Regions from separate parts of the Zavarzinia compransoris genome, predicted to be linked through region 2. Evidence: riboswitches for the same ligand, from Rfam matches in the RefSeq annotation. Region 2 holds a riboswitch; each other region holds the start of a gene.
What was found. A riboswitch is a leader RNA that binds a small molecule or an ion and turns the genes downstream of it on or off. The one in region 2 is predicted to bind cobalamin.
Positions count from the first base shown of each region.

Region 1 (2,195 bases), 400 kb from region 2:
GCGTATCGATGAAATAGGCTGCGGTCAGGCGGTAGGTATTGGCGTCCTCGAACCGCTCGTTCTCGTCGCGGCGGAAGGCGGCGGTCAGGCTGAGGCCGTCCAGCAGGCTGACCTGATATTGCCCGGTGTAACCGGTCTGGTCGATCGAGGTCGAGAGATAGCTGCCGAAGCTGCTCCAGATCCGGGCATCGTCCTCTTTCCGCTCCGCCGCCAGGGTGAAGACATGGGAGGCGCCGGCAAGGGACGGCGTGTCGATGCGGAAATCGGTCTGGTAGTCGTAGCGGGTGCTGGTGCCCCGCGTAGTGAAGGTCGGGTCACCGTTGACGATATCGCCGTAGTAATCGACGTCGCTGTCGGCCCGGCTGATGCCGAGGCGGTGGGTCCAGCGGCCGTCCAGCAGGGAAAGCCGGGTCTGGCCGCGGAAGAAGCTCTGCCGCCCGCTGCCGCCGGCGCGATCGTCCAGGGTCAGGCTGATGCCGGTGCCGGGCTCGATGCCGAAGCCCTCGTCGCCCTCGCGGCGGAATTCGGTGCCGCGCGCGACGACGTCGAAACCCAGTTCCGGCAGCGGATCATAGGCGAATTTCAGATAGGCGGTGCCGTTGTTGTAACCGTCCCGTTCCGTATTGCCCCGCGCCTCGGCGGCGGAGGAAAAGCCGGAGGTAACGCCGCCGGTGACGCCGGCGAGAATGCTGTATTGTTCCCCGCCCGCGCTGAACGACAGGGCGCCCGCCGCGGTGCCCCGGCTGCCGGCTTCGGCGCTGAGGGCGACGCTCGGCTTGCCGCTGCCCTTGCGGGTGACGATGTTGACGACGCCGCCGGCCGCGTCCGAGCCGTAGAGCGCCGATTGCGGCCCGCGCAGCACCTCGATCCGCTCGATGTCGGCGGTCGGGATATGGGCGAAATCGACGCTGGAATCCGCGGCCGGGTCGTTGACCACCACGCCGTCGATCATGACCAGGGTCTGGTTGGTTTCGCTGCCCCGGATGCCGGCGCCGGTCAGGCCGCCGGTGACGCCGGTGCGGGTGACCGAAACCCCGGGCACGAGGCGCAGCGCGTCGGAGACGAGGCGCACCTGCTTTGCCTCCAGGTATTCCCGGTCGAGCACGGTGACCGTGCTGCCCACCTCGGTCAGCGGGGTCTGCTCGCCGCGATTGGCGGTGACGGAGACGGCGGGCAATTCCTCCGCCGCCAGGGCCGAAGCCGGCAAAGCGGCGGCGGAAACGACGGCGAGAAGCGAAACCCTGACCCCGAAAGACATGCCCATACCCCCTGCACCGCCAGATGGCGGCAACCGATGATCGAGGGACGCCGTGCGGGGAAGGGCTGGAGAAGCCCCGCCGCGACAGCGTCCATGACGCATCACCGCAGCGGGTTGACCGCACCCTGGGCTCGCCCGGCCCGGGGTTGAGTGATGCCCTCGGCGGCAGGTCTCCTGGCTCGCGGGTTATGGCCTTGCACCGTCTTCCCGGCCCAAAGGCCAGTGACGAATGGTGCAGGCTCGCCGCTTACAGTTGCGGGGACAGCCACGGCAGGGCTTTCGCCTTCCGTGTTCCCTTTTAATCCGGTGGAACCGCCAAAGCAGGCGCAGTTGAAGCGCGGCGCACGGAAGATGTCAATCCCGTTGCTCAGCGGCGCAGGCGGCGGCCGTCCAGGGGGGTGCGGGCCTGCCAGCCGTGGCGTTCCAGTTCCGGGTCCTCGTGCTCCTCGACCGGATGGCCGATGCACAGATAGGCGATCAGATGCCAGCCCGGATCGCAGTCGAGATCATCATTCACGGTCAGGGGATCGAGGATCGACACCCAGCCGACGCCGACGCCATGGGCCCGCGCCGCCAGCCACAGGGTATGGACGGCGGTGGTCGCCGAATGCTCGATGGTCGCGGGCATGGTGCGCCGGCCCAGCCCCTGGCCCTGGTCGGGCGCCATGTCGGCGAAGACGGCGAGATGGACCGGCGCCTCGACCAGGCCGGCGAGTTTGAGACGGGCGTAAAGCGCCGCCCGTTCGCCCGCGTAATCGGCCAGGGCCTCCGCATTGGCGCGCTCGAAATTGGCGCGGATGCGGGCACGCCGCGCCGGATCGTCGACGGTGACGAAGCGCCAGGGCTGGCAATTGCCGACCGAGGGGGCGAGATCGGCCAGCACCAGCAGATGGTCCAAGAGGCCGGGCGCCAGGGCATCGGTCCGGAAGCGGCGGAC
Region 1 is NZ_QGLF01000004.1:77,187-79,381, reverse strand. It holds gene DKG75_RS14230 (TonB-dependent receptor plug domain-containing protein) at 1-1,258, opposite strand, end outside; cobalamin riboswitch at 1,406-1,590, opposite strand; gene bluB (5,6-dimethylbenzimidazole synthase) at 1,626-2,195, opposite strand, start outside.
Region 1: it holds a riboswitch for cobalamin, as region 2 does, so the genes downstream of both, DKG75_RS14230 (TonB-dependent receptor plug domain-containing protein) here and DKG75_RS16230 (TonB-dependent receptor plug domain-containing protein) in region 2, are expected to answer to the same signal.

Region 2 (2,195 bases):
TGGCCGGCAATGTCGGCATCGAACAGGCGGCCAAGGCTGCCGGTGTCGATGTCGCCGTGCCCTTCGCGCCCGGCCGCGGCGATGCCACCGATGCCGGGACCGACGCCGCCTCCTTCGCGGTGCTGGAGCCGATCCACGACGGTTTCCGCAACTGGCTGAAGCGGGACTATGCCCCCGCGGCCGAGGAACTGCTGCTCGACCGGGCCCAGCTCATGGGCCTGACGGCGCCGGAAGTGACCGTGCTGGTCGGCGGGCTGCGCGTCCTCGGGGCCAATCACGGCGGCAGCCGGCACGGCGTCTTCACCGAGCGGGCAGGGGCCCTGACCACCGACTTCTTCGTCGCCCTGACCGACATGGCCTATGCCTGGAAGCCGGCGGGCCAGGGGGTCTATGCGGTGGTCGACCGCAAGACCGGTGCTGCGAAATGGACGGCGACCCGGGTCGACCTCGTGTTCGGCTCGAATTCGATCCTGCGCGCCTATGCCGAAGTCTATGCCCAGGACGACGCCGGGGAGAAGTTCGTGCACGACTTCGTCGCCGCCTGGACCAAGGTGATGAACGCCGATCGTTACGATCTGGCGTGATCGCGACCCGCCCCGCCCCGGCCATGCGCCGGGGCGGGGTGCGCCTTTTCCGGTGCGACTTCGCCATTGACGGCGGTGCAGCGCCTGATAAACATAACTCTGCTTCGGTGGTTCCGCGGCTCCTTCGGGGGCGCGGATTAAAAGGGAACGACGGAAGGCGGCAGTAACCGCCGGGCCGTGGCTGTCCCCGCAACTGTGAGCGGTGAGTGCGTCCCCCATGTCACTGGCCCCGCGCCTTCGCGCCGGCTGGGAAGACGGGACGGCACCATGATCCGCGAGCCAGGAGACCTGCCACCGAGGGCATCACTTTACCGCCGGTCGGGTGAACCGGGGGTGGCGGGCCAATCCGTATCGGTGATGCGTCCATAGGTGCCGTCGCGGCCGGGCCTTCCGCCTCGCCATGACCGTTTGTAATCCTGTGCGTGCCGGGCTTTCGTCCGGCCGGGGGCGGCGCTTTGTCGTTCGTCTGTCCGCGTCCGCGGACGGGGCAGGATGCTTGCGCCCATTTTCCGGCCGGCGCCTGCCCGCATGCAGGGGGTCATCATGCTGCGGCTTGGGGTCTTGTTCACCACCGTCTCGACCATCGCTCTGGCCGCCGTCGCCGGCGCCCGCGCCGAGGAGGCGGAATTTCTGCCGGAAGTTTCCGTCAGCGCCAATCGCGGCGAAGCGACGCCGCTGACCGCGGTCGGCAGCGCCGTCACCATCATCACCGCCGCGGAACTGGAAGCGAAGCAGGTGCGCGTGATCTCCGACGCCCTGCGCCTCATTCCCGGCGTCGCGGTCAGCCGCACCGGCACCATCGGCAACCAGACCCAGGTCCGCATCCGCGGTTCCGAAGGGAACCAGACCCTGGTGATGATCGACGGTGTCGTCGTCAACAATCCGGCCTCCAGTTCCGAATTCGATTTCGGCCACCTGCTGACCCAGGATGTCGAGCGGATCGAGGTGCTGCGCGGGCCGCAAAGCGCGCTTTACGGCTCGGACGCGGTCGGCGGCGTGATCAATATCATCACGAAGAAGGGCGGCGGCACGCCCACGGTCACGGCCAGCCTCGAGGGCGGCAGCAATGCGACCGTGATCGGCAATGTCTCGGCCGCCGCCGCGGGGGAGGGGTTCTCGATCCGCGCCGGCACCACCGCGACCACGACCGAGGGCACGTCCTCGGCCGCCAAATGGCGCGGCAACGGCGAGGACGACGCCTATCGCGGCATCACCTCCTATGTGAATGCCAGCTTCGATCCCCTGAAGATGCTCGGCTTCGACGTCGTCTTCCGCGACAGCCATTTCAAGGGCGAATACGACGATTTCGGCCTGCGCCCGGGCGATACCACCAGCGTCTACCAATATGCCTATGACGCCAATTCCGGCTCGCGCGGGGACGAGACCTTCGCCCGCGGCCAGGCCCGCCTGTCCCTGCTCGACGGCCGGTGGAGCCACAAGCTCGGCCTCGCCCATTTCCGCACCGAGATGGATTACCTCGGCAACGGCGCCGTCACCTCGTCGTCGAAGGGCGAGAGCACGACCTATGATTACCAGACCGATTACAGCTTCGACACGCCGGCGCTCGCCGCCGCCCATCTCGTCACCTTCGCCTATGAGCACAAGCGCGAC
Region 2 is NZ_QGLF01000004.1:478,973-481,167, forward strand. It holds gene katG (catalase/peroxidase HPI) at 1-584, shown strand, start outside; cobalamin riboswitch at 676-894, shown strand; gene DKG75_RS16230 (TonB-dependent receptor plug domain-containing protein) at 1,128-2,195, shown strand, end outside.

Region 3 (2,195 bases), on a different contig from region 2:
GGACTGGCCGGGCCATGGCGACAGCCCGGCGGAAGCGGCGCCGGCCAGCGCCGCCCGCTATGCCGGGATTCTCGCCGGGGCGGTGGCTGCCTTGGGGCTGTCGCGCGTCATCGTCATCGGCAATTCCATCGGCGGGGCGGCCGCGATCAGCTATGCCGCCGCTCACCCCGACCGCGTCCGGGGCCTGGTGCTGTGCGATTCCGGGGGGCTGGCGCCGGTCAATCTCGTCGCCCGTCTCTATTGCCGCCACATGGCTCGCCGCTTTGCGCGTGCCGCCGCCGGCGACCGCCGCTTTCCCGACTGGTTCGCCCGTTATTACCGGACGATTCTGCCCGCGCCGGCCGCCGATTGGCGCCGCGACGAGATCGTCGCCGGCGGCCCGGCCGTCGCCGGCATCCTGGCCCAGGCCTGGGAAAGTTTCGCAAGGCCGCAGGCGGACCTGCGGCACCTCGTGCCGGCGCTGGCCATGCCGGTATTCTATGCCTGGGGCCGCAAGGACCGGACGCTGCGCTGGTCGTGGTCGAAGGCTGCGGCGCTCAAGGCGCCGAACCGCCGGGTCCAGCTTTTCGATGCCGGCCACGCGGCTTTCCTGGAGCAGCCGGACGAATTCGACCGCGCCTTCGCCGGCTTTGCCGGTGCCTGCCCCTGAAGCGGGCCACCCCGGCGGCATGGCGCGGCGATCTTGACAGCGGCGGCGCTTTGGCCGCCAGATGATCGCCTTCCCGGTGCCCGCTCGGCGGGCGAAGAGGGAAGCCGGTGCAAATCCGGCGCTGCCCCCGCAACTGTAAGCGGCTAGCCCGAACCGAACATGCCACTGGATCCGCCCGGGTCCGGGAAGGCCGGCCAGGGCGGCGATCCGCAAGCCAGGAGACCTGCCGTGAAGACCAGTCGTCGGGCGGGGTGTCCCGGCGGTGGCGTCGCCGCCGGCCTCATCCCGGCCGTGCGCCGTCGCCCGCTTTCCCCGCCCGCTATATCGCCCATGCGTGGGGAAAGAGGTGATCTCATGAGTGTTTCGTCCCTTCCGTCCGGTGGCGCCCTGGCCGGCCTGTCCGCCCGCAGCCGCAGCCTGCTGTGGCTCGGCTTCATCACCCTGGCCGGTGCGGCCTTCTCGCTGGTGCTGGCCTGCGCGACGCCCTTCGCGGCCCTTGCCGCCATTGCCGCGCTCAATCTGTCGCGCCGCGATGCGGTGTTGGCGGTCGTCCTGGCCTGGGCGGTCAATCAGGCCATCGGCTTCGGCCTGCTGTCCTATCCCCATGACGCCTCGACCTATGCCTGGGGCGGCGCCATCGGCATCAGCGCGCTGCTGTCGCTGGCCGGTGCCGTCGCGGCGGCGGGCCTGCTGGCGCGCCGCCATGCGCTGGTGCGCGGGCTTGCCGGCTTCGTTGCCGCATTCGTCGTCTGGCAGCTTGCGCTCTATGCCTCGGCCCTGGCCATCGGCAACGGCGAGGGGGCGTTCAGCGCCGCCATCGTCGGCTATGTCCTGCAGATGAACGTGCTGGCGCTGGCGATCCTTGCCGTCGTCCATCAGGCGGCGATCTCGCTCGGCCTCGTCGCCCGGCCAGTGCCGGCCTTCGCCTGATGGCCTTTCCGCCGGAAAGGATTGTCTGCCTGACCGAGGAGACGGTGGAAACCCTCTATCTCCTCGGCGCGGAGGACCGCATCGTCGGCATCTCCGGCTATTGCGTCCGCCCGCCGGCGGCCCGGCGCGACAAGCCCCGGGTCTCGGCCTTCACTTCTGCCGACATGCCGAAGATCCTGGCCCTGAAGCCGGATCTGGTGCTCACCTTCTCCGATCTCCAGGCGGCGATCGTGGCCGATCTGGTGCGCGCCGGCATCGCCGTTCACGCCTTCAACCAGCGCAGCATCGCCGGGATTCTGGACATGATCCGCCTGCTCGGCGCCATGGTCGGGGCAGGGCCGCGGGCCCTGGCCCTGGCCGACGGCTTCGCCCGCCGCATCGATGCGGCGAGGGCGGCGGCGGCCCGGCTCGACCATCGTCCCCGGGTCTATTTCGAGGAATGGGACGAGCCGATGATCAGCGGCATCGCCTGGATCTCGGAATTGATCGAGGCCGCGGGCGGTGTCGACGTCTTCCCCCATCTGGCCGGCCAAGGCGCCGCCCGCGACCGGATCGTCACCGCGGAACAGGTGGTCGCGGCCGCGCCCGAGATCATCGTCGCCTCCTGGTGCGGCAA
Region 3 is NZ_QGLF01000008.1:65,478-67,672, forward strand. It holds gene DKG75_RS21750 (alpha/beta fold hydrolase) at 1-649, shown strand, start outside; cobalamin riboswitch at 707-894, shown strand; gene DKG75_RS21755 (hypothetical protein) at 1,004-1,579, shown strand; gene DKG75_RS21760 (cobalamin-binding protein) at 1,579-2,195, shown strand, end outside.
Region 3: it holds a riboswitch for cobalamin, as region 2 does, so the genes downstream of both, DKG75_RS21755 (hypothetical protein) here and DKG75_RS16230 (TonB-dependent receptor plug domain-containing protein) in region 2, are expected to answer to the same signal.